One region of the Paenibacillus sp. ClWae2A genome, then DNA from elsewhere that is predicted to be linked to it. Evidence: riboswitches for the same ligand, from Rfam matches in the RefSeq annotation. Region 1 holds a riboswitch; the other holds the start of a gene.
The links. A riboswitch is a leader RNA that binds a small molecule or an ion and turns the genes downstream of it on or off. The one in region 1 is predicted to bind ZMP and ZTP.
Positions count from the first base shown of each region.

Region 2: it holds a riboswitch for ZMP and ZTP, as region 1 does, so the genes downstream of both, QVE09_RS15885 (TIGR01440 family protein) here and QVE09_RS10985 (hypothetical protein) in region 1, are expected to answer to the same signal.

Region 1 covers NZ_JAULSQ010000002.1:1,059,062-1,075,094, forward strand. Annotated here, with positions in the region: gene QVE09_RS10915 (RtcB family protein) at 1-328, opposite strand, end outside; gene QVE09_RS10920 (hypothetical protein) at 506-928, opposite strand; gene QVE09_RS10925 (GNAT family N-acetyltransferase) at 1,039-1,473, opposite strand; gene QVE09_RS10930 (GNAT family N-acetyltransferase) at 1,514-1,939, opposite strand; gene QVE09_RS10935 (GNAT family N-acetyltransferase) at 1,961-2,443, opposite strand; gene QVE09_RS10940 (FtsX-like permease family protein) at 2,668-4,593, opposite strand; gene QVE09_RS10945 (ABC transporter ATP-binding protein) at 4,590-5,345, opposite strand; gene QVE09_RS10950 (sensor histidine kinase) at 5,462-6,466, opposite strand; gene QVE09_RS10955 (response regulator transcription factor) at 6,463-7,152, opposite strand; gene QVE09_RS10960 (SDR family NAD(P)-dependent oxidoreductase) at 7,338-8,108, opposite strand; gene QVE09_RS10965 (class I SAM-dependent methyltransferase) at 8,159-8,878, opposite strand; gene QVE09_RS10970 (VOC family protein) at 9,101-9,484, opposite strand; gene QVE09_RS10975 (GNAT family N-acetyltransferase) at 9,749-10,222, opposite strand; gene QVE09_RS10980 (DJ-1/PfpI family protein) at 10,234-10,644, opposite strand; gene QVE09_RS10985 (hypothetical protein) at 10,637-10,837, opposite strand; ZMP/ZTP riboswitch at 10,898-10,979, opposite strand; gene QVE09_RS10990 (GNAT family N-acetyltransferase) at 11,032-11,550, opposite strand; gene QVE09_RS10995 (YfiT family bacillithiol transferase) at 11,585-12,109, opposite strand; gene QVE09_RS11000 (GNAT family N-acetyltransferase) at 12,158-12,697, opposite strand; gene QVE09_RS11005 (hypothetical protein) at 12,697-13,245, opposite strand; gene QVE09_RS11010 (sporulation protein) at 13,462-14,235, shown strand; gene QVE09_RS11015 (BglG family transcription antiterminator) at 14,407-16,033, opposite strand, start outside.
Region 2 covers NZ_JAULSQ010000004.1:270,815-286,847, forward strand. Annotated here, with positions in the region: gene QVE09_RS15830 (hypothetical protein) at 1-423, opposite strand, end outside; gene QVE09_RS15835 (GNAT family N-acetyltransferase) at 638-1,108, shown strand; gene ychF (redox-regulated ATPase YchF) at 1,230-2,330, shown strand; gene prfA (peptide chain release factor 1) at 3,258-4,325, shown strand; gene prmC (peptide chain release factor N(5)-glutamine methyltransferase) at 4,350-5,234, shown strand; gene QVE09_RS15855 (FtsW/RodA/SpoVE family cell cycle protein) at 5,320-6,540, shown strand; gene QVE09_RS15860 (FtsW/RodA/SpoVE family cell cycle protein) at 6,999-8,219, shown strand; gene spoIIR (stage II sporulation protein R) at 9,139-9,798, shown strand; gene QVE09_RS15870 (L-threonylcarbamoyladenylate synthase) at 10,284-11,456, shown strand; gene QVE09_RS15875 (manganese efflux pump MntP) at 11,634-12,194, shown strand; gene QVE09_RS15880 (low molecular weight protein arginine phosphatase) at 12,253-12,825, shown strand; ZMP/ZTP riboswitch at 12,922-13,003, shown strand; gene QVE09_RS15885 (TIGR01440 family protein) at 13,145-13,738, shown strand; gene QVE09_RS15890 (serine hydroxymethyltransferase) at 13,971-15,218, shown strand; gene upp (uracil phosphoribosyltransferase) at 15,647-16,033, shown strand, end outside.

The DNA.
Region 1 (16,033 bases):
CCACGGGTGTTGGATTGTTACGACCCACGCCGAAAGAAATGGTCGAATTGATATCATCCATAATCGTTACAATCTGATCCCTAATATCTTCCCACATCAGATTGGTGCGCACAGCCTTGTTGCCACAGGCAATATCATATCCGACACCTGACGGACTGATCATATTCCGATAAGCGACAACACCACCGATGGGTTGCGAGTAACCTTTGTGATGGTCGGCCATCAGAGCCACACCCAATACATCTCCATATTTCGAGCAAGTCACCGCCTGACTTACGGCGTTCTCCAGCGGCTCCCCCCAGACTTTAATGTTATCTACGATACGCATAATTGTGTTAACCTCCTATGTATTATTTTGAATATTTCATCTTAAATTTTGATCTGTTACTTTCATTAGTTTAACAAAGATCAGCGTAGCTCGAAACGTTTTCATCCTTCAGATCACCAATTATCTACACATAAAAAAAAGAGAGCTCGGCTCCCTTTTCTCACGGTCGGTAACTATTCACTTCTTACTAATCTTAAACTTGAACGCCCAAGTCGCTGTGTTACCAGAATATCGGCCTCTGTTCTCGGTCACCACCACGGAAAGTGTCTTGTTGGTTGATTTGGAGAACGAAGATAGTTTGACGTTGGTGCTTTTACTCCCGTAATCGGGAATTTTGTCCTGTTCTTCGGCGATGGCCTCTAGTTTCAACGTACCTGTGGACTTCAGATTTAAGGTGACCGATGAACCCTCTTCCAGATCTTTGCCGTTCACACTTGCTCCGATGGCCCACTCATTACCGACAGAGTTATTCTCGACAAGCTCTGCGCTCACCAGCGTCACGGTGACCTTAACCGTTTTGGCGGCAGCATAGGAGGTTGGGGAACATACGGCGAATACCAGGCTCAGAATCATGAAAACATTAGCCCATTTTTTGAACACGAGAGTGCCTCCCTCTTATTCGTTTCTTTTGTTAAGACTATGCCTTATTCGCCATGTTCCTTAAGTAATCCTTCCTCTTGTGTAAGAAATTTTCTCTTGAAGTGCGCGTGTTAAAAATGCTTCCGGTAACCCTGAACCTTCTCATCCTTGAAACCTAACTTCTCATAGAAAATATGCGCTTCCTTGCGCTGATCGCCAGACACCAGAATCATGTAACCACAACCCAAATCTTTTGCAATCCGCTCAATCTGAAGCATTAATCTCTGCCCAATGCCCTGCCTGCGCACCTGATCCGATACAATCACATTCTCCACAACCATGAACGGTTTGCATGGACCCACCAGATCCATACACTCAATCCCCATAACGGACCCAACCAGTTTGCCATTGTAAAATGCTCCAAGCACATGATAATGACCATTCTGCTGTATGTAATGAAACATCTTTTTCATCTGCTGCTCATTGGTAGGCATTCCCATTAACTCATTGTACAGCTGGCTTAGTGCCGGTAAATCTTCAAGTTCGATTCCTTTAATGGTAACCATGATAACCCTCCTGATTTTGTCCTATTTTGCGTACGTTGTCTTAAGTGAGGTCCTTTTTGAAATAATAATGACTGTGTCCAGTCGGTGCATTCTCGATCGTTGTGATCAATTGGTAGCCATGCTTCTCGTAAAATTCCGGTGCTTGATAGGAGAAGGTATTCAACTTGACAAAATCACAAGATTTCTCTCGTGCAATTCGCTCAACTTCAAACAACAACTGTGAACCATATCCCCGATGCCGTTGTTCCGAATCCACCCAAAGAATATCAACCTCCAGCCAGTTCCAGCAAAGTGTACTAAGCACACCTGCAACAATCTCACCGGTCTCATTTTTGATATTAAAATTCAGTTCTTCGTACCGATGCCTTAATTCCTCGCTCACATTGGTCGCATTGTATGCGACTAATTGCTGGCGAACATACTCTGAATCTTGCTCGGTACTTGGGGTTATATTTATTTCGGACATTCTCTTCTCCCCTTCTCGTCATTACTTCGTAGTAAATATCTGAATAGGGCCTTCCCAGTCAGGCTCTCTAACCTCTTGGTATTTATCATCGGTATAGCGCGCAATGACCTTACGCCAGAAAATCTGAGCAGGCTCATTTGTCTCCATCTCCGCTACTTTCCATGTTCCGGGAAAAAGATTGAACACATGAATGGCGGCTTGCGCGCCCACTCCCAGCTTTCTGTATTTTTTCATTACAAAAAATTCCGCCATTTGATATATCCTTGTTCCCTGTTCAGTTTCAATTTCACGAACCAGTGCAAATCCCACCAATTGTCCTTCTACCCGAAACAAAAAAGGATATCTTCCTGCTTCTGTCCAATAATGATCCAGATACACATACTCATATAACCCGTTTTCGTTAACATCTTCCGGGTCATATTCACTAAAATCATATTTGTACAATTCCATCAGATTCCGCAAAATTGATTTATGTTGGTACTCCGCTCGATGAATCAATAACATGGGATTATTTCCTTCTTTCCAGTTGATCAACATTTGACGCCGTTACTCGCACCAGCTTCCGTTTATTGCATATTTTAACATAAATTCATCCCATACAAAATAAAAAAAACGCACCTTCCATAGAGGAAGACACGTTGATGTAACTTGCATTAGTTCACATATGCTGTTTTAAAATACGTTACTCGTCCACTGTGCTATAATGTATAGTTCCTGTCCAACCAATTCTACAAAGCTTCCTTAATCACCCGTTTATAGTACCACACAGACAACAGACCAAAAATCGAATATAACAATGTATAGACTATCATGACAATGACCGTAGGTGTCGCCAGCTCCGTACCAAAGAAAAACCAACCTGATTTCACGGCAAAGTAACTATGGCTCAATCCCACGATGAGTGGAATACCGAAATTAAACAACTGCTTGATCTGAATGCCACGCAACAGATTGCCTTGCGTAAATCCGAGTTTGCGCAGAATGGTATAATTGCCCTTCTCCTCTTCACTCTCATTCATTTGTTTAAAGTACAGGATACATCCCGATGTGATTAAGAACGTCAACCCCAGGAAACCAACAATAAACATAATCAGTCCCATCGTCGTACGCTGGTTATTTCTGAACTCAATCTGGGAGAAGCTTGGTGCTTCCAACTCCAGCTCCTTATATACGGCATATGCCTCTTCAGCCTGCCCCTCGTTCACAATACGTACACCATAGTAGTCAGCCCACTCGGCTTTCTGCAGCTTGGGATCGATATCCTGCCTCAGTTGCTGATATAGCGTCTCATCTACCACCGCTACAGGCGTGCCCCCAGTATAGTACGCAGGAAGGACTCCACGTTTGGTTGTTCCGATCAGTTGTTGTGCCAGCGTATGTTTCAACCCATGCAAGACGATTGGACCTTTCTCCTGAATGGAAATTAACTGCTGAATGGCATTTCCATATCCCATGAAGACCACTTCGCCTGGTTGCAGATCAATGTTATCTACCATGTTGTCACTCACCACACTACTGAACAGGTACTGTTCCGTCATGGACTCATCCATTACTTCATGAGCATCAATTTCAATATAAATAGGCTCTCTATGATTCTCCTCATATGGAATCTGTTTGTTATTCAACTCCGCTACAAAGCGATTTTTCACATCCACCTGAGCAAAAGAGAAATCCTCCGGCAAGCTTTCCTTGGCCTGAGCCTCTGCCGAATAATACGAAATATAACTAAGTGACAGCATGCCAATAGCAAGTGCAGACACGGTTGTAATAATCGTGAGCAGCAATGCATTAGATTTCATGCGGAACATGATTGAAGATAACGATAACACCTCATGAATGGATAGGTATCCGTTTTTGCTTTTGCGAATCAGATTAAAGATAAAACTTACCGACCCCTTATAGAACAGGTATGTCCCCAGTATGACCGAGAACAGAATCAGGATCATCGTATACATCAACTGCTGCATATCCATTGCCTCACCGCTGAACAGCCGTGCAGACATGAAGTATCCATACACAATCAGTGTAATGCCCAAGACGCCAACAATCATCTGTCCGACAGACATCTTTTGCACCTGCTGCTCCGAAGTGGCCGACACCCGAAAGAGCGAGAGAATACTCTGCCTCTTGATAAAGATGTAATTCATCAGCATGATGAGTAGATACATCATTGTAAAAACAATCACCGTTTGCATCAGTGCCATCGGAGAGAAATACAATTTCGTAATCGCATCCACACCCAGAATTTTGAACAATATCATCAATACCAGCTTGGACGCAAGAAACCCAATCAACACTCCAATAGCCATGGAGCCAAAATAAAGGATACTGTTCTCCGCGCTCAAAATGCCAAAAATCCTGCCTTTCGTCAGTCCGATTAATTGAAATAATCCAATTTCTTTGCTGCGCCGCTTGATAAAGATCGTATTGGCATAGAGCAAAAAGATGCCGACAATGACAATTAACAGTACCGAAGATGCGCCTATAGCCGCCGCACCTTTCGTTGAAGCAGCCACCTCATCCATGGAAGGATCATACTGTAACGTCACAAAGGAAAAATACAATGCCACACTGAACACAAGCGCAAATACATAGAGATAATAATTCTTCAGATTTTTCCTGAGATTGCGGAAGATAATATAATTCAAGCTCATTGCTGTACACCACCCAATACGCCCTGGGTTTTGATAATATCGTTGAAGAACGATTGCCGTGACTCGTCTCCTTTATTCAACTGGGTGTAGATCTGACCATCTCGAATAAAGATTACTCTGCTGCAATAACTTGCGGCAACCGGATCATGGGTAACCATAATAATAGTCGCCTCTCGTGCGCTGTTCATATCACTTAACTTGCCGAGCAGATCCGAAGCGGACTTGGAATCCAATGCTCCTGTCGGTTCATCCGCAAAAATGATACTCGGATCGTGGACAAATGCCCGTGCTGCGGACGTTCGCTGTTTCTGCCCACCCGAAATCTCAGATGGATACTTGTCTTTCAATTCGTAGATTCCCAGTTCACGGGCAATCTGTTCAAACTTCCGGTGTGCCTCCTGTTTTGGAATGCTCGTAATCGAGAGCGGCAATAATACATTTTCCTTCACCGTAAGGGTATCCAGCAGATTATATTCCTGAAAAATAAAGCCCAGATGATGTTTGCGGAACTCAGCCAGCTGTTTCTCCTTCATTCCGGTGAATTCCTTGCCCTCAATATCAATCGTGCCCTGGCTCACCCGATCGATGGAGGAAAGCACATTAAGCAGCGTTGTTTTACCCGAACCCGAAGGCCCCATAATACCGACAAATTCTCCCTTGCTTACCCCAAGATCAATCCCCTTTAGCACTTCCTGTTTATTCAGTTTATTACCATAGACTTTATGAATTTTTTTGGCTTCCAGTATCCACATATCCCACTCACTCCTCTTAGATCTTCTGCAAAATGCTCATGTCTATATCATAGGCGGGATGTGCAGTGTTATCGTGTGATTCACCGAACAAAACCAAAAAGCATGTGACATTGTTGTCACATGCCTGCAAGATGCACCATGTCGTTTTTTCGCGGAAAAGTAAGTGTGACGATTGTGCCCTCGCCAAGAGAAGACTCTACATGAATGCTCATATGAAGGGTTTGGACCACCTGACGAACCAGATACAGCCCCATCCCGGTAGCCGCTCCATCCATTCTGCCTCGGGTAGACGTAAACCCTTTATCAAATATACGCGGCAGATCTTGAGTCTCAATCCCTCGCCCGTGATCCTGAATTATGAGTATGATGTGTCCATCCTGTTCCCGACTTTCAATGAGGATGTCCGATGAATCACTATATTTCACCGCATTACTCAACAATTGCCGGAGGATGAAACCTAACCATTTGCTGTCTGTGAGCACGCGCGATACCATTAAAGACACATCAAAGCCAATGCCTTTGGAAATGCACCACGATTTCAGCGCTCGTATCTCGCTATTCAATACCGGTTCAAGTTCCGTCTCTTCGATGAACAGATCATTATGCATGAACGGAATACGCTTCTGATGAAGCTGCTGATCCAGCAACTGATGGATTCGTAACCATTCATATGTCATTTGGCTCTGCAGCTTGTCATCCGGCAAGCGCTCGATCATCAGTTGCAACGCAGTCAGTGGGGTCTTTACCTCATGAATCCAGGACAACATCTCGTCCTTCTCCTGTTCCAGAGCGATAAAATGATGTGACGACTCCTTACGATACCGCTGTGTCTGGGAACTGACGGCCTCATGTACGATCTGCTCATATGGACTTTCGGCGATGTCGAGTTCTCCCAGATCATAGGTATGATCCCAGGTGCTCAATTTTTTATAGAAACGGGTCTCTTTCAGGTATCTCGCCCAGATAAAAACAACACATACTACCACATTCAGTCCTACGATATACATCACAGATTGGAATGGAATGGACGAGTCCAGGTAGGCCACCAATAAAATAATAAGTTGCATGCTTACCAGTAGCCATAACCAACTCGCCCTTTCTCGTATGTACTTGCCAATCATGATTCTGCCTCTTCCGTTGCCATGTAGCCCTGACCTACTTTGGTTTCAATGTAACGCTCCAAGCCGATGGGTTCAAGTTTCTTCCGTAACCGATTAACGTTAACCGTCAGCGTGTTGTCACTTACGAAATGCTCGTGATCCCACAAGCTCCGGATGAGGTCCTCACGGGTAACAATCTGATTTTTGTGCTCGACCAGCACTTTAAGGATGAACATCTCATTTTTGGTCAACAGAACAGATTCATCCCCGCAGGTCAGTGTATTTTTCACATATTCAATAGCCGCACCACGCCAGGTTCGGAGTTCAGTATGCTCTGTGTTATAGTTGTACACCCTCCGCAATGTCGCTTGAATCTTGGCAATCAATACATCGAAGTGAAACGGCTTCTGAATAAAATCGTCTGCCCCCAAATGCATGGACATGACCATATCCGCAGGATGATCCCGTGAGGATAAAAAGATAATCGGGACATTGGAGTGCGAACGAATGATCCGGCACCAATGGAACCCGTCATATTGAGGTAACTGAATATCAATAATGACCAGTTGCGGCTGAATTACGCTGTACTCCTGCAATACCTTGCCAAAGTCCTGCACACCATACACGTCATACGACCATTGGGACAAACGTTCCTTGATTTCACTGAATAACGATTCATCGTCTTCAATGAGCATAATTTTAAACAAGAGACTTCACCACGTTTCTGATCTTCTAAGGTTGAATAAGGTGATCAGACTCCGTTGTTGCAGGATCACCTTTACCGTTACGAATCGTATTTCCGATCGCTGATTCCAGTGTACAGGGAAGTTGGGCTTATATCAAAAGGTATCCATACTTCGTAAAGAAAACGATCCGAAATACGTATATCATATTAGCTCTCCATAGTGTGTATAACATGGCTTGCATCACTCTGTGCGTCCATCCTCTCGATCAACTGCATCGCTACGTCTCGTGGCGATCTTAATTGTCCTGCTTCATATACTTGATTGAACATACCTGCAAGAGCGAACTCCTCTGCACTTTTGCCTCGTGCAACAGCCTGTAACTCCGTATCGACCATCCCCGGATCAAAAGCAATAATCTCAACAGAGCTCTGTCGGCCCGTTTGCTCCAAAGATACGCATTGGGTGAACATGTTCATGCCTGCCTTCGATGTACAATACACTGCCATGGAAGGCGCGGGATAACTTGCCGAACCCGATGAGACATTGACAATTTTACGTCTGGCGGACAGGTGATTCGTTTGTTGGATAAAAGATGAACTCAATATCATTGGCGCTGCAAGACTGATGTTGAGACTCTGACTTATCTCTGCCGCACTGCATTGATCGATAGGTCTTAGAGGCTCCAGCATCGCTGCATTATTAATAAGTCCAATACAATCGGCTTCCTGAGACGGAATTTCGTCCAATAAACGTGTAACCAAATCATCAATCCCGGTAAGATCGGCTAGATCGTACTGAACATGGCTGTAACGCCCGCTCCATTCCTCGCTTGATTCCAACAGATCCGAACGCCCGCGTGAAATACCGTAAACGTAATCCCCCTTAGCCAATAATAACTTTGCAAGTTGTAAACCGATCCCTTTGGATGTGCCTGTAATGATAAAGTGCCTTCTTCCTGTTTCTGTTTCTGTTTCCATTTCGATACTCCCCCTCCTCTATTTTCAATCGATCATATCCCCATATAAGCTTACGAATCTTTCTTTCTCCACAACGTGGCCCACAGAAAAGGTACACCAAAACATGGTTCATGCTGCTCCATCGCCTTCATTGCACGGAACTCCACACATTCGAAGCCATCTTCCAGCATGTAGCGAAGCTTCTCCTCCGGGAACGCAAGACCACCGCGCATCGACTTCTCTTGATACACCTGCCAATCATTCATAACGATCTCCGGCCCACCAATATCGCCAAAACCAGGAGCAAAACAAGTCATTCCAAAGGTTCCTCCAGGCCGGAGTGCATTGTGGATCATCTCTATGTAGGGAATGCGCTGATGTGGTAACAGATGATGCAGACAACCCGAGTCGTAGACAAGATCATATTCTTGTTCTGGGGTCAGTTCGAACACGGAGCGACATTCAAAATGCACGTCCAGTTGCTCTTCTGCCGCCCTCTCTTTAGCCCAGGCAATGGCTGTCTCCGAAAGATCATAAGCATCTACCTGATAGCCTTGGCGGGTTAAATACAACGCATTTCTGCCCGGGCCGCTCCCCAGTTCCAGTGCCTTCCCGCCTGTCAGCACACCTGCGTTCACATGCGCTACCAGATTTTCATCCGGTTTGTTTGGGAAAAAGGGTATTGGTCTGTTCCGATCCTCATAGAAAGGTTCCCAAAACTGCTTGGCAGATCTGAAGTCCGCATCGAGCATATCATATAGATCCTGTACACTTTTAATCGTCTTTTCCACAACCACATTCCTCCTTAAATTCTCCATCCAAACCTTCATTTCCGACTGTTCATTCCTCATCATTTTCGTTAAATCAGCCACACTCTATTATAACATTTTTACCCAGTAGTTCTCTATTTTTCTTGCGTTTTTTCTACTCCAAAACATAAGCTTTTTCCCAACAAAAAAAACGACCGACATGAATGTCGATCGCTTACAATCGTAGCAGTTTTTAGTTGTAATTTACTTTGCCCGTTCCAAGACTGCAAAGTAATTTCCTTCATTATCAGCAAAGTTGAAGACACGTCCGGTGGGCATCTCGACAATCTCTCCAACCGTTACATGTTTACCAGACAAGTCGGCATATAACTGATCCAGATTTTCAGTGAAGAACATTAACGAAGGTGTGCCCAGATTTACACCCGCCGACATCCGTTCGACGAACTCTTTGTCATGGAGAATAATGCTCGTCTGCGAATTTGGGGTAGGCGCAATCTCAATCCATCTCATGCCCTCGTCAAGGTTTACTTCATCCACAATGTGGAATCCAGCGACTTCGGTCCAAAAAGCCAGTGACTCATCTTGATTATTGACATACAACATAACCTGGCCGACTTTGCTAAACATGGATCACTCACTCCTCTGATCATCTAATCTCTCAACATCCTGCTTATCATTCCTCAAATTCCAATAGAGTATAACATGCAGGACAGCTTTTTTTATCATCTTTCTTTGGAAGTACATGAAACTTTAACTGAAGTACATTTTTATGCTTCCACTGATTAAGCGCTGCTCTGATCGAAATTTCTTAAAAGACAGATGTATAGGTATACTACCCGTTCGGAGAATGAGCATTAGCCTTAGGTCATCAATGAGTTTCTTGAAGTTCCCTTATAGGATTTTAACAAGTGAAAGTCTATGAAACCCCGAGGTATAATAATTCATATCAACACCTTCTTTTTGAAAATTCATTCGTTCATAAAATACGAGCGCTGCTTCATTTTCTTCATGATCAAGTGTGTAAAGCATGACATCACCACTGCCGAATTCAGCTATTTTCATACATATTTTTGTAATTAGTGTACGGGCTACTCCCTGTCGAAGGTGTGATTTGCATGTAACAACACCAACGATTTCATACCGGTTAACAGTAGGCTGAAAGATGTAACCAGCATGACCTATGACAACATCTGCTTCGTCAACCATGACATAATAAGCACTGATACGTTCATCCGTCATTTTTAAAAATGAATCCCAGCGCGCAGGATACTGATCGCGTATAAACGAAGGAAATTGAAAATGATGATCCGTCATCATTTTCAGCACGGCTGGCTGATCAATCGCTTGAAAAAGGCGAATAGTCATCTTTTTACCCCCTACCCCTTAGTGTGCATGTAGACATCTTTTAAGTTACCAGATTCATAATACGGATACTCTAGTTTTTGCTGAACTTGAAGGACGATCTCCGTAGACGTTAACATTTCGACCAAGTATAGTCCCAGGTCAATGGAAGCCGTAACCCCCGCGCCAGTTACCGTATTACCATCACGCACTACACGCGCTGAAATTACTTCTGCACAATAAGGAGTCAATAAATCATAAGCAGATGAGTTCGTAGTAGCCCTTTTTCCATTCAGGAAACCTGCTGCCCCCAGCAGTAAAGCCCCGGTACAAATAGAAATTTTATAAGTGACGTTCTCTGCCGTTCGGACCCATCGCATAAAATCCTCATCAAATCGAAGCGTTCTAGTTGATAACCCACCAGGAAAAAATACTAGATCAAAAATCCCCTAGATGAGGCAATACTGCATCGGATTTCATTTTCAGCCCACGGTCATCTGAAATTTCCTCCTTATCTGCGCAGAATGTCCATGATACGTTTTCCTTTACTTTTAGAATCGCTAGCCAAGTCACAGCTTCATAAAATCCAGCTAAATCCATGCTTGTCATTCCATCAAATAAAACAAACGCCATTTTCATTGCCGCCACCAATCCTTTCGTTCCCTGAATAATAAATAAAGTGTTTGATCAAAAGATCAAACACTTTGCCCAGGCGTACGGCATATAATATATGTGCTTCCTCGTGGTTCACTCCACGTTTACGCCAGTCACACACAACAGATATTTAACAACTAGTATACATGACATCTTTCATCATTGTATATATTATGAAATTATTGCGTGGCTTTTAACTTCTTCGTAAGATAAAGTACAACATCGTCGTCCATAATCGTTTCTTCACCCGGCTGAATGTAATGATCATGTTTGTGTACACCGTGACCGTCTGGTATGTACCCGCGATGGGCATATAGAACTTGCGCTTTGCCATAATCGGAAAACACACCTACACCAATGCCTGCTACATCCGTTCGTTCCAGAATAACTTCCTCTGCTCGGTCCATCAACCGTGAACCAATACCTTGGCGCTGGTACTTCATCAGTACATTGAAATCGTTAATTTCGGGAATGCCTTGTTCCCTGAAAGACGGGTAGTTGGAATGCCACAATACATTCACGTATCCGGCAAATTCTCCATTCAACTCGGCTACCAAGGTTACGCGTTCCCCATTCTGTTGTTCAGCCAGGTAATGAAGATACTGTTCGGCAGATTTATGCCATCCCTGTGCTTGAAAAGCCTGCAAGATTACAAATGGATCATTCTCATTTAAGAACCGTATATGTATGTTCGTCATGATGCACTCCTTTCATAACAGATCTATTGGTTCTTTAAATTCCCAGTTTTTCTCTAAGCGATGTGATGTGAGCAACATGATGTTTGCCATGCCAAGCATACATGCCCAGATTATAATCCAGTCTTGTCGTTTCTTCCGATGAGGGATGATAAAATTGTTTGGCATAATCTGCATCTGTCAGCGCGTTTAACAGAAACACCCAACGACGATGGAGGGCATCCAGAATCTGAAGAGAGAATTCAACATCCAGGTCCCTTGAATCACTCAGTTCAGCCCAACGCTCTTCATAATAAGGTCGAATCGTAGGTGTATCCTCTGTCAGTGCCAACTTGAAACGAATCATACTGTTCATATGGCTGTCTGCCATGTGGTGAATGACCTGTTTGAGCATCCATCCACCTTCTCGGTACGGCAGACTTAATTGCTCTTCACTCAGTCCCTTTACCGCTTCTCGTGCGCGTTCAGGCAACTCAGCAATGTCCTGAATCCACTTCTCCCGCTGTGCCAAAGTAACTTCACCCGTGTGTACAAATGGTCCTATCGGATATCTTTCATCCATCCATTATTCCTCCTTGTTTCTATGATTCAAAATAACTTTTAGTATTATCTAAGGAGCATATTCCATGAGCCAGCAGTCTCTCATCTGTCCCTCATGCTGCTCATGTTTCTCCAACAGCTTAATCTTTTGGAAACCACATTTCTCGTAACAGGATATCGCTCTCAAGTTCCAGGATTGAGGGTCCATAACCACTTTACGGGCTTGTTTTTCATTAATTAGATAAGCCAGCATGGATTGCGTCAACTGTGTACCAATGCCTTTATTCCAGTAGTCTACCTCACCAATAAACTGATCCGTTCCATAGATGATCTCATCCGTGTATCCATAACCATACTCCGTTCGTTCTTCTTCCTCAAGCTCATAGAACTGAATGTATCCAATCGGATGTCCTCCATACTCAATGATACAACGGGTAGCATCATCATCATGATTGTAAAAATGTTCTCTTACCAGCTCCAGGTCATGCGGCTTATCACGCCCTTCATAGTATTGAAGAACTTCCGGGTCTGACAGCCACTTCACCAGATGTTGTTCATCTTCTGTTTCCAAGAAACGTACGGTGATTTCATTCGATTCATATACATTCATCATTCTGATTGCTCCTTATTGATCTCCAGATTCTCACCCGTAACCCAACTCAGATCCTTCCCTAACAAATGCTCGTTGTGAACATAATACACCATGGGATTCTCAAGCGGCTGAGTCGTTCCATCCAAGGATCTGAGCGTTAACCGCAACTTGTAGCTCCCTATCTCATCAGGTATCGCAAATCCCATCAGACTATCAGCTGATTTCATGGTTTTCCCCTGCCCCTTCAGATACTTTTCCAGAATGACTTGATCCAAATAGGAACTGCCTACAGACGAAGGCATGTACCACGCATCATCTTGTTCTTCAGTAAATGTGACCCCTTCCCATCCCGGGACAACGGGATACACCATATGCTGATCCTTGTCTTCTCTTTTACGCGTTATCTCTAACTCTATCTCAACTGCATCCGTATCAATCTGCCTGATTGTGCCTGCCATCACAACATCCTGTGCACTCACACTTGGAATTACATAGCTGTATATGAGCAGAGTCACCAAGAGAATTATCGCTATTCCCGTAATCCAAAATATTGTACTTTTACGCATCGGTCTGATCCTCCCGTCTGGTTAATCATACTTCTGGAGTAGCTCCTGACAAAAAATCCCTTTATTCTAACATTCGACATCAGCTAGGTGAATCTCCTGTTTAGATATGTGATATATCTTTACTAAAATTTGAAACGCATTTCTTCCAGCTTCCGTATTAAGGTCGAAGCCGTATGTATCCCATAAAATAAACCATCTGATCTGGAGGTTGAGCGCATGTCATTTTTCAAGAAAATGTTAGCCAGTGTAGGTGTTGGAGCAGCCAAAGTAAATACGGAATTGCATACACCAGAGGTCACACCTGGAGGAATCATTTCGGGGGTTGTGTACATTGAAGGTGGAGATGTGGAACAGAATGTAGATCGAATCTATCTTTCAATCAAAACCCATTACATACGGGAGCACGATGATCGCAAAGTAAAAGAAACAGCCGTTATATCCAAATATTTACTCACCGAAGGTTTCACATTACAGCCTGGGGCCAAATTGGAGAAAGACTTCTCATTTGACCTGCCAGAAAATCTGCCTATTACACTGCATCGTGCAGAAGTGTGGGTAGAAACGGGCCTCGACATCTCAAGCGCGGTGGACCCATCCGACCGGGATAGATTGCATGTTGTTCCTAGCAGAGACATGAACACCGTGCTCGATGCAATTGATATCCTTGGCTTCAAGCTGCGCGAAGTAACCAATGACTACGCACCAAAGCTGGGCGGCAATCTGCCATTTGTACAAGAATTTGAATTTGTACCAACAAACAAATTCCGTGGGCATCTGGATGAGTTGGAAGTGCTGTTCTATCCCATGGGCGATTCGCTCGAACTGCTATTACAGATCGACCGCCGCGCTCGTGGGCTCAGTGGAATATTCTCTGAAGCGATGGGCACGGATGAAAGTTTTGTCCGCCTGCATCTGTATGAACGACATCTGGCGCGGGGTGCGCACTCTGTCGCTCAAGGACTGGAAGAGGTTATTTCCAAACATATTTAATCTATAGTTTGTGTAAACGAAATAAACCGTCCTCTATCAGACAAAAAATCTGATGAAAGACGGTTTTTTCTTTTTATATAAGGGAATCAGAAAAATCTGGGGATAACAGCGATTGGAAAGTTGTTCTGTACTCGGAGTGTCCGTGTAATAATCCATAAGTGAATATATATATTAATACACTTCGGTACTTTTCAGACTCAACGTTTCACATACAAGTTGGGCAAAGGCATCGAAGCTGCCGCAGGATCGCAGGCTTTCCAGCTGCTCCTCCTGTCGGATCAACTCTACAAACAGATCATAGATTCCCATAGCCTGTTCGTAATCCTCTTTACATATGGATAACATAAATACAGCATGTACTTCATTGTCCTCATCCCACGGAATCGGCTTCTCGAGCAGACATACCGATACGGTCGTACGAGTTGAACTCAGCTCCATGGGGTGCGGAATCGCCATGCCTCTTCCAAGCGCCGTTGAAGCCATCTTTTCCCGCTCCTGCACAGCGGGCCAGAACTGCTCCGTCACAATTCCCTTCTCCAACAGTGCCCTGCTCATCTCAGCCATAAGTGTCATTTTATCAGGCTGATCGGACCGAAACATGAACAACGCTGGATCAAAGTAACGCAGCAGCGTCATTTCCTCCTGCTCATCACTGGTTCGCACCAGATGAGTGATCGTTGCCATGTCGCGTTCCGATGGAATCGCAGCAATGACAGCTGACGGCTTGCCTTTGGACTCACGTAACCGGATCGTGGAAATGACCAAATCTTCGGGCACACTCCCCATCTCCTCGTACTCCCGTAGCGAAACTACACGAGATACCTCCAGCTCGGCAAATAAAGAACGTAATCTGGATTCAAGAATACGGGCTGTGCCATATCCTGATCCACAGACCAGCAACACGGATTTCCGTTTGCGATGAGGAATCTGATATTTACGTTCCAATGCTGCACCAATGTGGAGAGCCAGGTAACCAATCTCGCTGTCATTGATTTCATGAGGTACGTATGTCTGTAGCTGTTTCACTGCACTGATCGTAATCTCATAGGCCAACGGATAATATTTACGTATATGTCCCAACAGTGGATTCCGCATGTTCATGCCGTGTTCCAAGCGCGTAATCATGGGCTTCAGATGGGCATAGAGATCATTCGGCAAGCGGTCATCATCCCGCAGATCATAGGTGTACCGATCATAGATATGACCCAGCATCTGCTGTACAGCAACATATAATGGGTCACTTCGTAGTCCATTCCAATCGGTAGCGGTCATTTTTTTACTAACAATATGAAGCAACAGATAATCTCGCTCTCCGACTGGACAGTGAATGGAAAATAACGACTCCAGATCCTGAATAATCTGCTGCGCAAGTTGCTGATCCTGAACATTCGCCTCCACTTTCTCGAATTGCTCCAGTTCATGCCCCTGTTTAATACGCAATACCATAACAGCAAGATGCGTAATCAGATCTTTCAGGGCCACATCTGCAATACGAACATTCTGTTTGCCTACATGGCGAATGACGATCTCGCGGATGTGTGCGGGTTCGATTGGATACAGCAAACGTTCCTGTGCAGCAGTCATGCCTTCCGGTCCCAGTTCTTCATCTCGCGCATCGGCGTACTCGGCAAGACAATAACGGAACCTTTGCTCGTCTCCGACGACCTTCACACCATGTCCTGGCTTGATCTGAAGCTGAAGCTGGTAGTTCTCCAGAATCTGACGAATGATTTTCAGATCATTGTTCATCGTTGCACGGCTTATATACAGCTGATCAGCGAGGTCTTCCATCTTGATA
Region 2 (16,033 bases), on a different contig from region 1:
TTCCTCTTTCACAGTGACATTCTCATTGGTTACAGTAACGTAGGAGTTACCCGATAAGTATTCCGTATAACCGCAAACCGTTTTGGTATAGGTTTTACCGCGGCTGTCCGTAAACGTTAAGGAGACTGCGCCCTCCCCGGAAAGTTTCAGCTGCGGGGCGAATTTCACGTTTGACCCGCTGGAAACATCCTTATCGAATATGTAGGTGGAGCCACTCTCGTTGGTGTTATACGATTCGCCTTGGACGAGGTTAGCCTGAATATCGGTGAGATTATAGTCGGACTGATTGTGGATTGTGATTCTCAAGTGGCGGAAGGGATCGACTGCATTCAGCAGGATCTTAAAGGCGATGATGCCTATGACGAGTACGATGGCGGACAAGATAATCATTTTCCTTTTAGAGAATCGGCGACGTGTGTACAATGTAATGCACTCCTTTCCTATGAGGTATAAACGACGGGAGGAGATCAAAAGTTATAGATAAAATGGATACATATGAAAATTGGAGTTCAAATCGTCAGAAATTACTTCATGCGCCAAGCGGGAGAACAGGATACAATAAGATACTAGCAGTGCCAAAAGGACTGCACAGAGATCCTACATAATGAAGATCACTCAAAATAAGGAGGGGAATAAATTGAAACTTTCTCCAATGAATCAGCAAGATTATGCGAGTTTTCGCATTCGATCCATTAAGGATTTTGCACAGGAAAAAGTAGAAGCGGGCACTTGGGCGGAGGAAGAGGCGCAGCAACTGGCGGAGGAATCTTATGAACGTTATCTGCCAGAAGGTTTGAACACAACCGGAGCGTATCTCTACAATTTGGTGCATCCTGTGGACGGCAATGTGGGATATATCTGGTTTAATATCACGGATAATCGTCGTGGCAAAGATGCATTTTTGCTGGACATTGTGGTTGAAGAAGCACACCGCGGTAAAGGGTATGGAACAGAGACGATGGAGGCGCTTGAACAGACGGCCTTGAGTCTTGGTGTGGATCGCATCGGTTTGCATGTGTTTGGACATAATGTGCGGGCGAGTAGCCTTTATCGCAAGATGGGATATGAGGTAACGGATCTGACGATGTACAAGGAAATCAAAGGGTAAACCAATAGCGGATGGGACTCTGGTCGAATTGGCGAAGTTCCTTGATGCCTTGAGGTTTGTCATATATAATGTATAGGATTATCCATACCGAACAAGTAATCAATGAGGAGTTGTCATATACATGGCTTTGAAAGCTGGAATCGTGGGTTTGCCTAACGTTGGTAAATCTACATTGTTTAACGCAATTACACAAGCAGGTGCCGAATCGGCAAACTATCCGTTCTGTACAATTGACCCTAACGTGGGGATCGTTGAAGTACCAGATGAGCGTTTGGACAAACTGACAGAACTCGTTATACCTAAGAAAACAGTACCAACAGCGTTTGAGTTTGTAGATATCGCTGGTTTGGTTCGCGGTGCGAGCAAAGGCGAAGGTCTGGGTAACAAGTTTCTTGCCCACATCCGTGAAGTAGATGCAATTGTACACGTGGTACGTTGCTTTGTAGATGAGAACATCACACACGTCGATGGGAAAATCGACCCGGTAAGCGACATCCAGACGATCAATCTGGAGCTGATCCTGGCCGATATCGAGAGTGTTGAGAAGAAAATCGATCGCTCCAAGAAAAACATGAAGGGCGGCAACAAGACTGCCTCTCAAGAAGTAGAAGTGTTGGAGAAAGTGAAGGCTGTTCTGTACGATGACAAGCCGGCACGCAGCATGGAACTTACGGATGACGAGCTTCTGATCATACGTGATCTGCACTTGCTTACCCTGAAGCCTGTTCTGTACGCAGCCAATGTAGCTGAGGACGAAATCGGCGACGTGGCGAACAATGCTTACGTGCAAAAAGTAAGAGAATTTGCAGCTGCTGAGAATGCAGAAGTAGTGCCAATCAGTGCGAAGGTTGAAGAAGAGATCTCTGAGTTGGAAGGCGAAGATAAACAAATGTTCCTGGAAGAACTCGGTATCGAGGATTCCGGTCTGAACCTGTTGATCAAAGCGGCTTACAAATTGCTCGGTCTGTACACATACTTTACAGCAGGTGTACAGGAAGTTCGTGCGTGGACAATCCGTAAAGGTACAAAAGCGCCTGGCGCAGCGGGTGTCATCCACACTGACTTCGAACGCGGATTCATCCGTGCAGAAGTTGTTTCCTACGACGATCTGGTTGCAGCGGGTTCCATGAACGGTGCCAAAGAGCGCGGACAACTTCGTCTTGAAGGTAAAGAGTACGTTGTAAATGACGGCGACGTTATGCACTTCCGTTTCAACGTATAGGTTGTTACACCTTTATATGTAGATTTAATAACCAAAACCCTACGATCTTCTCGTGAAGTTCGTGGGGTCTTTGACTTAGGACGCAACGGAAAAATAGTCTTCCATGAGAAACGAGTTATTTATTTCATAATCCAAAATCAACTGCTGGAATAGATTTGTGAATAGTAATATTATGGTATAATAGAAGAGACAAAGTAACCGGTGGATTATCGACACGGCGATGCTTACCCGAAAGGGGGTGACGCCGTGTCATTTCTTGCAGTAGTGCAGCATTTCCTAGAAATTAGCGACAAGCTAATTAGTATTGCAGTGGGGTTAATAGCCCTATGCAGTGCGTGGAAAGTAGCGCGGAACAAGAAAAACCACCGGGATTAGGTTGGTCGCCTTGCAATCCGGTGGTTTTTCATTCGTTTGATTGAAATTCGCCGTGGTCGCCCACCGGTCTTTGTTAGAGAAGTCACGATGTTAGCGCATCGTGGCTTTTGTTTATTTTACACTTGCTATACTTGTATTATACCACAGTAGGAACATTTCGGAACAACATCGAACAACAATTTCAGTTTGTATTTTGCAGCACAAAAATTAGTTCATCCGCCTGCGGAACAGTTACTATTCAGAACCATAAGAATATGCTATAATTAAGAGTCGTATACCACGTTGAAATTCGCGCTTGAACAGATGAGCTGAAGCGGGTTTCATACAGGGTACACGAATTTCTTGATATCACTTTAAAAGTAAAGGATTTGATGACGTTGTAGCGATGTTATACGTCGATCATACATGAATGTGAATACATGCTGCGGTCAGGGGATTCGTGAGAATCCTGTGCGTTGTGGAATATAGATTATAGATGTAATTAATGTTGAATTGAAATAATTATTGAAAATGTGATGTGCTTGGACAAAATAATGCGTGAGGTGACTATACATGTTGGATAAATTACAGGCGTTAGCCGACCGTTATGACAAGTTGAGCGAGCTTTTGTGTGACCCGGATGTGGCAAGTGACAACAAAAAGTTGCGGGAATACTCCAAAGAACAATCCGATCTGCAACCAACTTATGAAGCGTACAATGAATACAAACAGGTAAGTCAGGATCTCGAAGCTGCGAAGGAAATGCAGGGTGAGAAACTGGATGATGAGATGCGTGAAATGGTCAAAATGGAAATTGACGAACTGAGCACTCGCCAGAAGGAACTGGACGATTTGATTCGTGTACTTATGCTGCCAAAAGATCCGAATGACGACAAAAACGTTATTGTTGAGATTCGCGGAGCAGCTGGTGGAGATGAAGCAGCGTTGTTTGCAGCAGATCTGTATCGGATGTACACACGTTATGCAGATGCACAGGGCTGGCGTGTAGAGCTGATGGACGTTAACACAAATGATCTGGGTGGATTCAAAGAGGTTGTTTTCCTGATTAACGGACGTGGCGCATACAGCAAAATGAAATACGAAAGCGGCGCACACCGTGTGCAGCGTATTCCGACAACCGAATCCGGCGGACGTATTCATACGTCAACTTCAACAGTTGCGGTTATGCCTGAAGCCGAAGATTTTGATATCGAAATCCATGACAAAGACATCCGTGTGGATACGTTCTGTTCCAGTGGTGCCGGTGGACAATCGGTTAATACCACGAAATCCGCAGTACGGGTAACACACGTCCCAACGGGAATCGTGGCGACGTGTCAGGATGGAAAATCACAGAACTCCAACAAGGAAAAAGCGTTGCAGGTTCTGCGTACACGTATCTTCGATATGAAACGTATGGAAGAGGAAGCGAAGATCTCTGTTGAGCGGAAGAGCAAAGTGGGAACAGGCGACCGCAGTGAGCGTATTCGTACGTACAACTTCCCGCAAAGCCGTGTGACGGATCACCGTATCGGTCTGACGATGCACAAGCTGGATCAGATCATGAACGGGGAGATTGAAGATATCTTGTCTGCACTTACGATTGCTCAGCAGACCGAGTTGATGGATAGAGGAGAATAATCTGTGACCCGCGCGCAGTTTGTCATGACGCCGGAACAGAGCTGTCGGGAAGCCTTCGTGGAGGCTTCCTCTTTTTTGGAGAAGTGCGGCGTGTACGAGCCGCAAAACAATGCCCGGCTGCTGCTGGAACATGTACTCGGCGTCTATGGCGCCGCGTATTACATGATGCAGCCGGAGCCTTTTCCCAGCGAGCATCGCAGCCGCTGGGAGGACGCCGTCACGCGCAAGGCTGCGGGTGAGCCGGCGCAATACATTATCGGCAGCCAGGAATTCTATGGGCTGCCGTTCGAGGTCACGCCGGCCGTGCTGATTCCGCGGCCGGAGACCGAGCTGTTGGTCGAGGCTGTGCTGCGCGAAGCCGACCGCGTGTTTCCAGACGGCGCTCCGCTCGCCGTCGATATTGGCACGGGCAGTGGTGCCATCGCGGTGACGATGGCTTCACTGCGCCCGCGCTGGCAGGTTGGCGCCGGGGATCTCTCGGCGGCTGCCCTGCAAGTGGCCGCGCGGAACGCGGCTGCGAACGGCGTGCAGATCGACTTCCGTGAAGGCGATCTGCTGGCCCCGTTCGCCGGGGAACGGGTGGACATCCTGGTGTCCAACCCGCCATACATCCCGGCGGCAGATATCGCCGGGTTGCAGCAAGAGGTGCGCGATCATGAGCCGCGCATGGCACTGGATGGCGGTCCGGACGGGCTTGCACCGTACCGCGCTATGCTGGAGCAACTGGCGCTGCTGCCTGCGCCGCCGCAGATCATTGGATTTGAGCTGGGCCAGGGGCAGGCTCGCGACATCGCGGCTCTGCTTGAAACGGCGGGACATTGGCCGGAAATTATCATTGTACCGGACCTTGCCGGAATCGAGCGGCATGTCCTGGGTGTTCGTACTTCGGAACAGGTGACGAAAATGTAAGGTTCCGCGGGTTTTCTTTTTGCCGTGAAATCCTCTACAATGAGATATACCGAAGATTTCTGAATGCTTGGGGGAACATAATTACATGCTGCACAAATTTAAAAAGATAGACTATTCTATTGTGTTTATACTGGTTATTCTGATGGTTATCAGTATTTTGTCGATTTACAGTACAACGTTTGGTCGTCCAAAGCTGGAGGGACTCCCGAAAAGTGCAGTGATCTTTTATATTTTGGGATTCGTAGCCTTTTTTGGGATGTCGATGATCAACTATAAATTCATAATCAAAAATTATTTATATATCTATGGCGTAGGTATGCTGCTGCTCATATTCGTTATGTTTTTTGGTAAGGAGTATTACGGTGCAAAAGGTTGGCTGTCCATCTTCGGGGTCAGTTTGCAGCCTGCTGAGTTGTTCAAATTATGCCTGATTGTATTTTTATCGGCCTTTTTGGCCCGAAAGAAGAATCGTCCGCTCTATTTTGGACGTGATGTTATTCCGATCTCACTCTGTGTTCTGCCGCCATTACTACTTGTATTGCTTCAAAATGACTTGGGAAATGCGTTGAGTTATGTTGTCATTCTTGTGGGTCTTTTATGGATCGGCAACATTAAATTTACGCATGCCCTCATTGGTTTTATTATTGCTGTGGCTACCTTTATCGGCGGTACACAGGCATATATTCATTATCATGATGAGATTGTTAAATTTCTGAATGACATTGGACGTTCACACTGGGCGGATCGTTTTGACCCCTGGCTTGTACCGGAGCTGACCTCAAGAGATGTACTCTGGCAGACGTATAATGCAAAGCTTGCGATTGGTTCTGGCGGTATTACGGGCAAAGGGTATATGGAGGGTACGACGATCCAGTCGAATCGGGTGCCGCTGGCCTATGCTGACTCCATCTTTGTTCAGATTGGTGAGGAATTTGGTTTCATCGGTGCCTCGGTATTGCTTCTCCTGTACTTTATCCTGATTCACAGGCTGGTGCTGATTGCACTGGAGTGTAAGGATCGTGCGGGGCCATACCTAATTGTAGGTATTATAGCGATGCTGCTCTACCAGATCTTTGTTAATATTGGCCCATTCATTGGTCTGATGCCATTGACAGGGATTACGCTGCCGTTTATCAGTTCGGGTGGTACCTCCATTATGCTCAACATGATCAGTATGGGGATTGTGATGAGTATCAAGGTTCACACGGAAGAAAACGAGGATATCCTCGGCTCTGCGGAACAACCGAGTATTACCGATTTGGTGATGAAGGTGCTAAGACGCAAGCCATCCCAGCAGGAGCAATAACGTTCTCGAATCCAACCTTGAAGCGGCACGTAAGATTTATGTATATAAGCTATATAAGTTGAACGAATCTTTTACACGATAACGGAGAGGACAGAAAAAACTGAAAAAGCAAAGCGTTCGCCTTTATCACCGGAGTTTCCCTTGAAAAAAGGGAATCGAAAAAATCTGGGGATAACAGCGATTGGAAGGTTATTCTCTCATCGTAGTGTCAGTGTAAATAATCCTTAGTTTAACTTATATATATAACTATAGAACCCTGGAACAGTTCAGCCCTATTCACTTAGGGATGAAAGTTTTGGGGTTTTTATTGTTTTTAGAGTGTGAGTCAGGCCATTGAATGGTTTAATTGTTACCCTGAAGCGATACAGATTTCCATTTTATTATCCAATTATATACAATGGTAATATTGAGTTCAATTGGAAATCATAGAATGTTAGATCAAGGGGATGGACTGAGTCATGGTGAGAATGTTGAAAAAGATGGACGGCGTGATTCTCTTCGTAATGCTGTTGCTCATGATTATTAGTGTATTTGCGATTTACAGCGGAACGCAGACAGATGCCAAACTGGCGAATCATCATGTCAAAACGATTTATTTCTATGTGGCCGGGTTCATTGCGGTGCTTGTGATCGGGCTTGTGAATTACAAGTTATACGTGAAATATGCGTTTTATTTGTATGGGTTGGGAATTATACTACTGATCCTGGCTAATGTCCTGGGCAGTTCTATCAATAACGCCAACGGTTGGCTAAAGCTGGGCGAGAACTTTTCTTTTCAACCGGCAGAGCTGTTCAAGATGATTCTGATTCTGTTCCTCGCCCATTTGATTGTGAAGAGACAACAAGGCACGCTGAAATTTTGGAGAGATATTGTGCCAATTGGCTGCTGGGCGTTTATTCCGTTTGCCCTTGTTATGGCTCAGAATGATTTGGGAAATGCGCTGGGGTATGTGGTGATTCTGGCTGCGGTATTCTGGATCGGGAATATGAGGCTGAAGCACGCATTGATTGCGCTGGCGATTGTGGGAGTGGCATTCTTTGGGTTTGTTAAAGCCTATACTTTCTACCATGATGAAGTGTTCACCTTTCTTGAAAAGATAAAACGTGAGCATTGGGCGGAGCGAATTGATCCTTGGCTTGTACCGGAAAAGGCTACCTCCAAAGCTTCCTGGCATACGAAAAATGCAGGTTTAGCCATCGGTTCAGGGGGCATCATCGGCAAAGGTTATTTGCAAGGAACATCCGTTCAGAGTGGACGAGTCCCCTATACGTATTCTGATTCCATTTTTGTCGTGATCGCAGAGGAGTTTGGCTTTGTTGGTGCTTCCGTCCTGATTCTGTTGTACTTTATTCTGATTCAACGTATGGTGCTGATTGCTCTGACCTGCAGAGATCGCGCGGGACCCGTCATCATTGTAGGTATTATCGGAATGTTATTGTATCAGGTATTTGAGAACGTGGGGGCTTTCCTCGGACTGATGCCACTCACAGGTATTACGTTACCGTTCATCAGTTACGGCGGAACCTCTTTGCTCATTAATATGGCTTGTATTGGTGTGGTCATGAGCATTAAGTTGTATGGACAGGAAGAGGAGGATGAACTTCTCATGGGGGAGCAGCAACCCCGGTTGTCGGAACGTTTATGGAATATGCTCAAGAAAGAGAAAAGTGCTGTGTAACTGTTGAGTCGGTGCAGTGAAAGTAAAGTGGTGGGACGTATAACGTAATCGTTCGTAGGAATGAAGAGGTTGATTTGCCCTGTAATCAGGTGCAGATCAGCCTTTTTAACATGACTGGTGAGAAAGTGTGAATGAGAGATAGGAGAAGAGAGAATCGATACAGAGGGTGTCTTCAAGCTTACCGTAAGTAGAGATGTACCTGAAAGAGTCGGGAACAGAGTGTTAAGCATGGTGCGGAGCTTCAGGTGCCAGCTGCTAGGAGTTAGGAGTTAGGAGCTATCGAACCTGGCGTGTCTTATTCGGGGATTTGTAGTGCCCGGAGAAAGCTAAGGAATCTGAGACACGTTAAATCAGCATAAACAGCCTTTTGTAGCGTGTTGGTCAGATGATTTTGGGGAATAACGTGTCTCGTGTTCCTTACCATTTCAAAAAAAGACCTGAAGGCCAAATAAGACGTTCTCGGTTCCTTAGAACATTGACTGTTCATTCGTGAGAGTCATTCGCCAGGGTCAGTCAGCACAGACTTCAAGGCTTTTTGGACGCTGACATTTGTCATCGTATAACTTGCCTGGGTTTAAACACACATTCTAGTAGTACGTGTTCAAAAAGGTGGGTTTTCAGTACCGAGAAGATGGGATGAAGCTAGAAATGGAGTAGTGGAGCGTAGGATAAACTACGTGAGCAACCAAAATGTCTCCTTCGGAAGCAACCTTCGTAAGCCTCTCGCTTATTTTGTCTGAATTTCATATTCGACGTAGATGATGCAGCTAGGCATCCTTCGTAATCAAAAGCGTTTTTTTTGAACAACCTCTAGTAGATTTATTGCAAATGCTAGGTTTACTTCCGTTTCTACCGGGCATACTGATAGACATGAGAGAGTTGCAGGTAGCGTGATCAGAGAGCCGAGGGGGAGAACGGAATGAGCAGACGAATTGTAAAGCAAATTGGACTTATTATTGTATGTCTTATGATGATTATCATGATGTGGGAAGGTCAGAAAACGGATGCAGCTGTGGCGGCCACGACGATTCCTGAACAATCGATTCGCTTGCGTATTCTAGCAAACTCGGATGCACCGGGCGATCAATTGGTGAAACGCGAGATTCGGGATGCTGTCGTTGCTCAAATGGGCGAGTGGGTAGCCGAACTGGAGAATCCGCAAAGTCTGGATGAAGCGCGCCAGGTTATTCGTGAGCATTTGTCCGAGATTGAGAATAGAGTAGGAGAAGAGTTGGCCAGTCGCGGTTTAAATTATGAGTATCAGGTGGAGCTGGGTTCCGTTCCGTTCCCGACCAAACTATATGGGGGTACCGTCTATCCTGCCGGAGATTATGAAGCGGTTCGGATCACGCTGGGGGAAGGCAAAGGTCAGAACTGGTGGTGTGTGTTGTTCCCGCCGTTGTGCTTCATTGATGCAGGGACCGGGGATGCACTGGCGAAACCTTCAACAGTATCAGCCGCCGCTGCTGAACCAGGAGATGCCGAGGCATCTGTGCAGGGAGATACACCGGAAGCAAGATTCTTTCTGTGGGATATGGCTGTGAAACTGTGGAGTTGGGTAACTAGTTTGTTCGCATAACAACGTATTTATACTATGGTAAAGGGCGGCTTCGATTCAGGGAGTTGCTCTTTTGGTATGAATCGGTGGCGAGCTTATAGTGAGACTCATTCGTGGAGTGAAGTGTGAAGGGCATCCGAGTTGGGACAGGTATGTTATAATTACATATAGTGCGTGTTCAAAAAGTCTGGCTTTCAGTACCAAGAAGATGGAATGAAGCTAGAAATGGAGTAGCGGAGGTAGGAAAACTACGTGAGCAACCACAATGTTCCCTTCGGAAACAACCTTCGTAAGCCTCACGCTTATTTCTGCTGAATTTCATATTCGACGTTGATGATGCTGTTAGGCATCTATCGTAATCAAAAGCGTACTTTTTGAACAACCTCTTATATTGAATATGGATATGAACTAACCTACTTGAATTTTAGGAATGATGATATATGAGCAGAGAAAACGAACCAGTTCAACACACCTCTGAGATGAGGGATGGTAGAGAAGAACGTGATATGAAAGCTCCGGGAGAGCCAGTCACCGAGATGTGGGATGTACGTGTCTTGGTGAGAGCTGAGAACGATCACGGATTGGGTAATATTGAAATGTTGGATGTGAAAAAGGGGAGCGCCGATCAACAGGCGCTCGCCGACTTGCAGGCTGCCGCAGCCTGCATTCGTCAAGGTCAGACGGTAGCCTTTCCGACCGAGACGGTCTATGGCCTGGGTGCCGATGCACGTAGCACAGCAGCCGTGGAGGCCGTATTTGTCGCCAAAGGCCGACCTTCCGACAATCCACTGATTGTGCATATCGCGCACCGTGACCAGTTGGATGCTCTGGTCACGGAAGTGAACGAAACAGCCGAAGCGCTGATGGCGGCCTTCTGGCCGGGACCACTGACGCTGGTGCTGCCGGTTAGGCCGGGGGCGGTGTCCCCGCGTGTCACCGCCGGTCTGGACACGGTGGCCGTGCGCATGCCGGACCATCCGGTGGCCTTGCAGTTAATCGCGGCGGCGTCATGCCCTGTGGCTGCGCCAAGCGCCAACCGCTCCGGGCGGCCAAGCCCGACACTCGCGTCTCATGTGCGCGAGGATCTGGATGGCCGCATCGGCGGCATTGTGGACGGCGGCCCCACCGGGGTGGGCGTCGAGTCCACGGTGGTGCAGGTCGGTGACGACGGTACCGTCACCATCCTGCGCCCTGGCGGCATTACGGCGGAACAGCTGTCCGCCGTTGCCGCCCGTGTCGCCACGGACCCCGCGCTACTCGCGGAGGGGGCCGATGGCGTGGGCAGCCAGGCGCCGCGCTCGCCGGGCATGAAGTACACGCACTACGCACCCGCAGGGGCGCTGTGCGTGGTAGAGGGGCCGCCCGCAGCGGTGGCGGCCTGGATCAGCGCCGCCCTCGCAGAGGCGGCGCAGCGCGGAGAGCGCACCGCGGTGCTGGCGTTCGCCGAGCACGCGGAGCAGTACCGCGCCGATGCCGTGTTCTCGCTGGGAGACGCCAGCGAGCTGGAAGAAGCAGCGCGCCGGCTATACGCCGCGCTGCGCAGCTGCGATGAGCAAGGCGCCACATATATTGTGGCTGAAGCCTGCTCACGCGAAGGGCTGGGAGCAGCCGTCATGAATCGGCTGCTCAAGGCTGCGGGGAACCAACTCATACAAGTTGGCAACCAGCAACCCTCTTAACCTCTCCTGATCATACAGTCAGGGGAGTTGCTTAACTTTTTCCAAAAAAAAAAATCAAGATTCTATAAAGCCAGCATCCAACCATAGATCCGTCGCCGTTTGCCTTTCATCGGTCATGTTTAGGTCCTTGTCCGCATATCGTGTACAAGAACCTTTACGTGACTTGGGGGTATGGGGATGTGGGATGTGTCTGCCCATGTAGGGCAGTTGGTAACCATTTTGATCATGGCTGTTGCGCTTGGCCTCGATGCGTTCTCACTCGGAATCGGAATTGGCATGAAGGGCATCCGGCTGCGGGATGTATTGCGAATCAGTACAGTAACGGCGCTATTTCATATCATCATGCCGCTCATCGGCATGTATATGGGCAAATACGTCAGCTCCCTGCTCGGTGACATTACGACGTATGCGGCAGGTGGATTGCTTGTTTTGCTGGGTGCTCATATGATTCTAAATGCATTCCGTGAAGGCGATACAAAGCTGGTTGACCACCGTTCCCTACTGGGCGTTGTTTTGTTCTCCCTTAGTGTAAGTGTGGACTCGTTTTCCGTTGGTGTGTCCCTGGGGATGTTTAGCAGTGATCTAATCTTAACCGTACTTGCTTTCGGGTTGTGTGGCGGGGTGATGTCGGTTATGGGTCTGCTATTAGGCCGTCGGGTGAGCCAGAATCTCGGGGATTATGGCGAAGCTATTGGTGGCGCAATCTTGCTTGCGTTTGGACTTTTGTTTATATTTTAGAATAAAACTTGAGATATCATATCAATCGCATCATATGTAAAATGGGGAGGCTAACACAATGAAACATATTTTATTCGTATGTACAGGCAATACGTGCCGCAGCCCCATGGCAGAGGGGCTTTTGCGAAAACTGGCATCGGAGCGCGGCATTCAGGTGGAGGTTCGTTCCGCAGGTGTGGCAGCAACGTCGGGTATGCCGATCTCCCGTCATGCGGAAGCAGTTTTGAGAGATCATAACGTTGAAGGTCCACCTCATTCCACACAGCTTAGCTCTAACCTGGTAGGTTGGGCCGATCTGGTTCTTACATTAACACGGAGTCATAAGCAGCATGTCATGCAGGTGTTTCCCGATTCAGTCCACAAAACCTATACATTGAAAGAATATGTGGAGGATGATGAACAGGTATTAAGTGATGTTCAGGAGTTGGACAGCCTGTTTGCAACGCTGGAGATGAAACGTGCCCTTGGGCAAGAGATTCTGGCATCGGAGCGTGAGCGAGCCATTGAGATTAGACAACGAATCCCAAGTTTCGACATCTCTGATCCGTTTGGGGGAAGCCGTGATGATTACAATATAGCTGCAGCTGAGATTCGGACGGCATTGGACCGGCTTTTGGATAAGCTGGGATAAATCTGATTCTGCGGGGCAGGTTATAGAAATAGGACATGTGATGTAAATTAACCGTTGATTTTAGCCGCGGGTTGTTTTATGATGAAGGGGAAAACAGGGATCCGGTGTAACTGGCGACGAAGTGGGCATAACCACGATGGAGCACCGGAACAAACGGCCGGTCGCCTGGGCAAAAGAGCAATTCTGCGTTACCCGCAGACTGCTCTTTTTTTCGTCTTTCATCTGATTATTCGCTATAATAGTACCTGAGATGCCGTGCAAGAATACGAAGGACAGCCAAGAGACAGCGGGCATGATTTTATCGGGAGGCGATGATAGGATGACTATAGAGTTAGATTCGGAACAACCCGGATTGCAGGAACAGACCGCGTCTATTCTGCATGAACTGGCGCTTGCTGGACAGCTTGGGCCTGGACAGATCGTTGTGATCGGTACAAGCACAAGTGAAGTCGCAGGCGCTCGGATTGGTACGAGTGGTGCCATTGAAGTGGCACAGCAGCTTCTTGCGGGTATACGCGAGGTGCAGGAGGAATTCGGTTTTGACACGGTATTCCAATGTTGTGAGCATCTGAACCGTGCGCTGGTAATGGAGCGTTCTGTGCTTACTCGTCTTGGATTGACCGAGGTTGGTGCAGTACCCGTGCCCAAGGCCGGAGGTTCAATGGCATCCGCAGCATATCGTTCGCTGACCGATCCATGCCTGGCTGAACATGTGCAGGCCCATGCGGGACTGGACATTGGGGAGACGATGATTGGGATGCATCTCCGGCATGTAGCCGTACCCTATCGTACAGCGCTCCGCTATGTTGGAGATGCACGTGTGACCACAGCGTTGACTCGTCCGAAGTTGATTGGCGGCGAACGCGCGGTGTATCGTATGGAAGAACAACCAGATTCGACATTTTGTGACTGATATCTTCAACCAATATAAAGCTAAATTAGACTTTACACGAAAATGGAGAGTGCAACACCAATCTGAAGAAGCAAAGCGTTCGCCTTTATCCCCGGATTTTCCCCTTATTATAAGGAGTTCAGAAAAATCTGGGGATAACAGCGATCGGAAGATGGTGATGCAATCGAAGTCAGGAGTGTAACCACTGTAGTTTCGCTTTATAACTTCACTTATAACTGGGAGGAATTTAATCATGGAACAATTGCGCAAGAATGACCCGGCAGTACTGGAAGCGATGAATCTTGAACTGAAACGTCAACAGAACAACATCGAACTGATTGCATCCGAGAACATCGTAAGTGAAGCAGTAATCGAAGCATTGGGATCTGTTCTGACCAACAAGTACGCTGAAGGATATCCAGGCAAACGTTACTATGGCGGTTGTGAGCATGTGGATGTCGTTGAAGACATCGCGCGTGATCGTGCCAAAGAATTGTTCGGAGCAGAACACGTGAATGTTCAACCTCACTCCGGTGCACAAGCGAACATGGCAGTATATCTTGCAGCGTTGAAACCTGGTGATACTGTACTTGGTATGAACCTTGCCCATGGTGGACACCTCACACACGGTAGCCCGGTGAACGCATCCGGTTTGCTGTACAACTTCGTAGCATACGGCGTACAGGAAGATACATTCCTGATTGATTATGATGAAGTACGCAAAGCGGCTTTCAAACACCGCCCTCGTCTGATCGTTGCAGGTGCAAGTGCATATCCGCGTACCATTGATTTTGAAAAGCTGGCTTCCATCGCCAATGATGTAGGTGCTTTGTTCATGGTGGACATGGCTCACATCGCAGGACTGGTTGCTGCTGGTTTGCATCCAAACCCGGTTCCACATGCGCATTTCGTAACAACAACAACACACAAAACGCTGCGTGGACCTCGTGGTGGTATGATTCTGTGCCGCAAAGCATGGGCAGCAGCAATTGATAAAGCCGTATTCCCTGGTTCCCAAGGTGGTCCTTTGATGCACGTAATTGCTTCCAAAGCGGTAGCATTTGGAGAAGCTTTGCAACCGGAGTTCAAAACATATGCACAGAACGTTGTGAAAAACGCACAGGTTCTGGCTGAAACACTGATCGCTGAAGGATTGAACATCGTATCCGGTGGTACAGATAACCACTTGATGCTGATCGACACACGCAGTGTGAACATCACAGGTAAAGAAGCTGAGCATGTACTTGATTCCATCGGGATTACCGTGAACAAAAATGCAATTCCATTCGACCCGACAAGCCCGTTTGTAACGAGCGGTATTCGAATTGGTACACCTGCTGCAACTTCCCGTGGCATGAACGAAGAAGCGATGGTAGCGATCGGTAAGATCATTGCTAAAACATTGAAAAATCCAAAAGATACAGCGAAGCTGGATGAAGCCCGTGCAGAAGTGACTGCACTGACAGACCAATTCCCGCTCTATACCGACCTTAAATACTAAAAAACTTTGCTCATGCTGTTTGTATTTGAGATGTTCTTAAAATGGGATACAAAAAAACGAAGCAGACAGAATGAGACCGCAGAAGCGAAGCGTTCGCCTTTATCCCCGGATTTTTCCCTTGTTAAAAGGAGAATAAAAAAATCTGGGGATAACAGCGATCGAAGGATCATTCTGTAGGCGGAGTGCCATTGTATTCATCATTTTCATTTTCTCAATGACATAACAGCATGAGCAAAACAGGACCGGATGGATCATTTTCCGGTCCTGTTTTTTATAGGATTCGGTATTCTGTAATGATTGGGTGCCCTTTGATGGTGTAATTCGTTGTTGGTGATGATATAATATACAGGATTTATCGAGCCCATGAATGGTGGCTAGGTATATTTGGAAATGCTGAACATGAAGAACTTACCGGAGGGACAAATTAGATGGGAAAATTAGTAATATGTGATCACCCTTTGATTCAACACAAACTGACGTTTATACGCGACATGCGTACGAATACGAAAGATTTTCGTGAATTGGTGGATGAAGTAGCAACGTTGATGGCTTATGAGATTACAAGAGATGTGGAACTGGAAACGATTGATGTACAGACACCTGTAGCTGCAACACAAGGTAAAGTCATCTCTGGACGTATGCTCGGACTGGTGCCGATTCTGCGTGCAGGACTCGGAATGCTGGATGGCGTTGTGAAATTGTTGCCAGCGGCAAAAGTTGGACATGTTGGTCTGTTCCGTGACCCGGAAACACTGCAACCGGTAGAATACTACACCAAACTGCCTACAGACGTAACAGAGCGTCAATTGATTGTA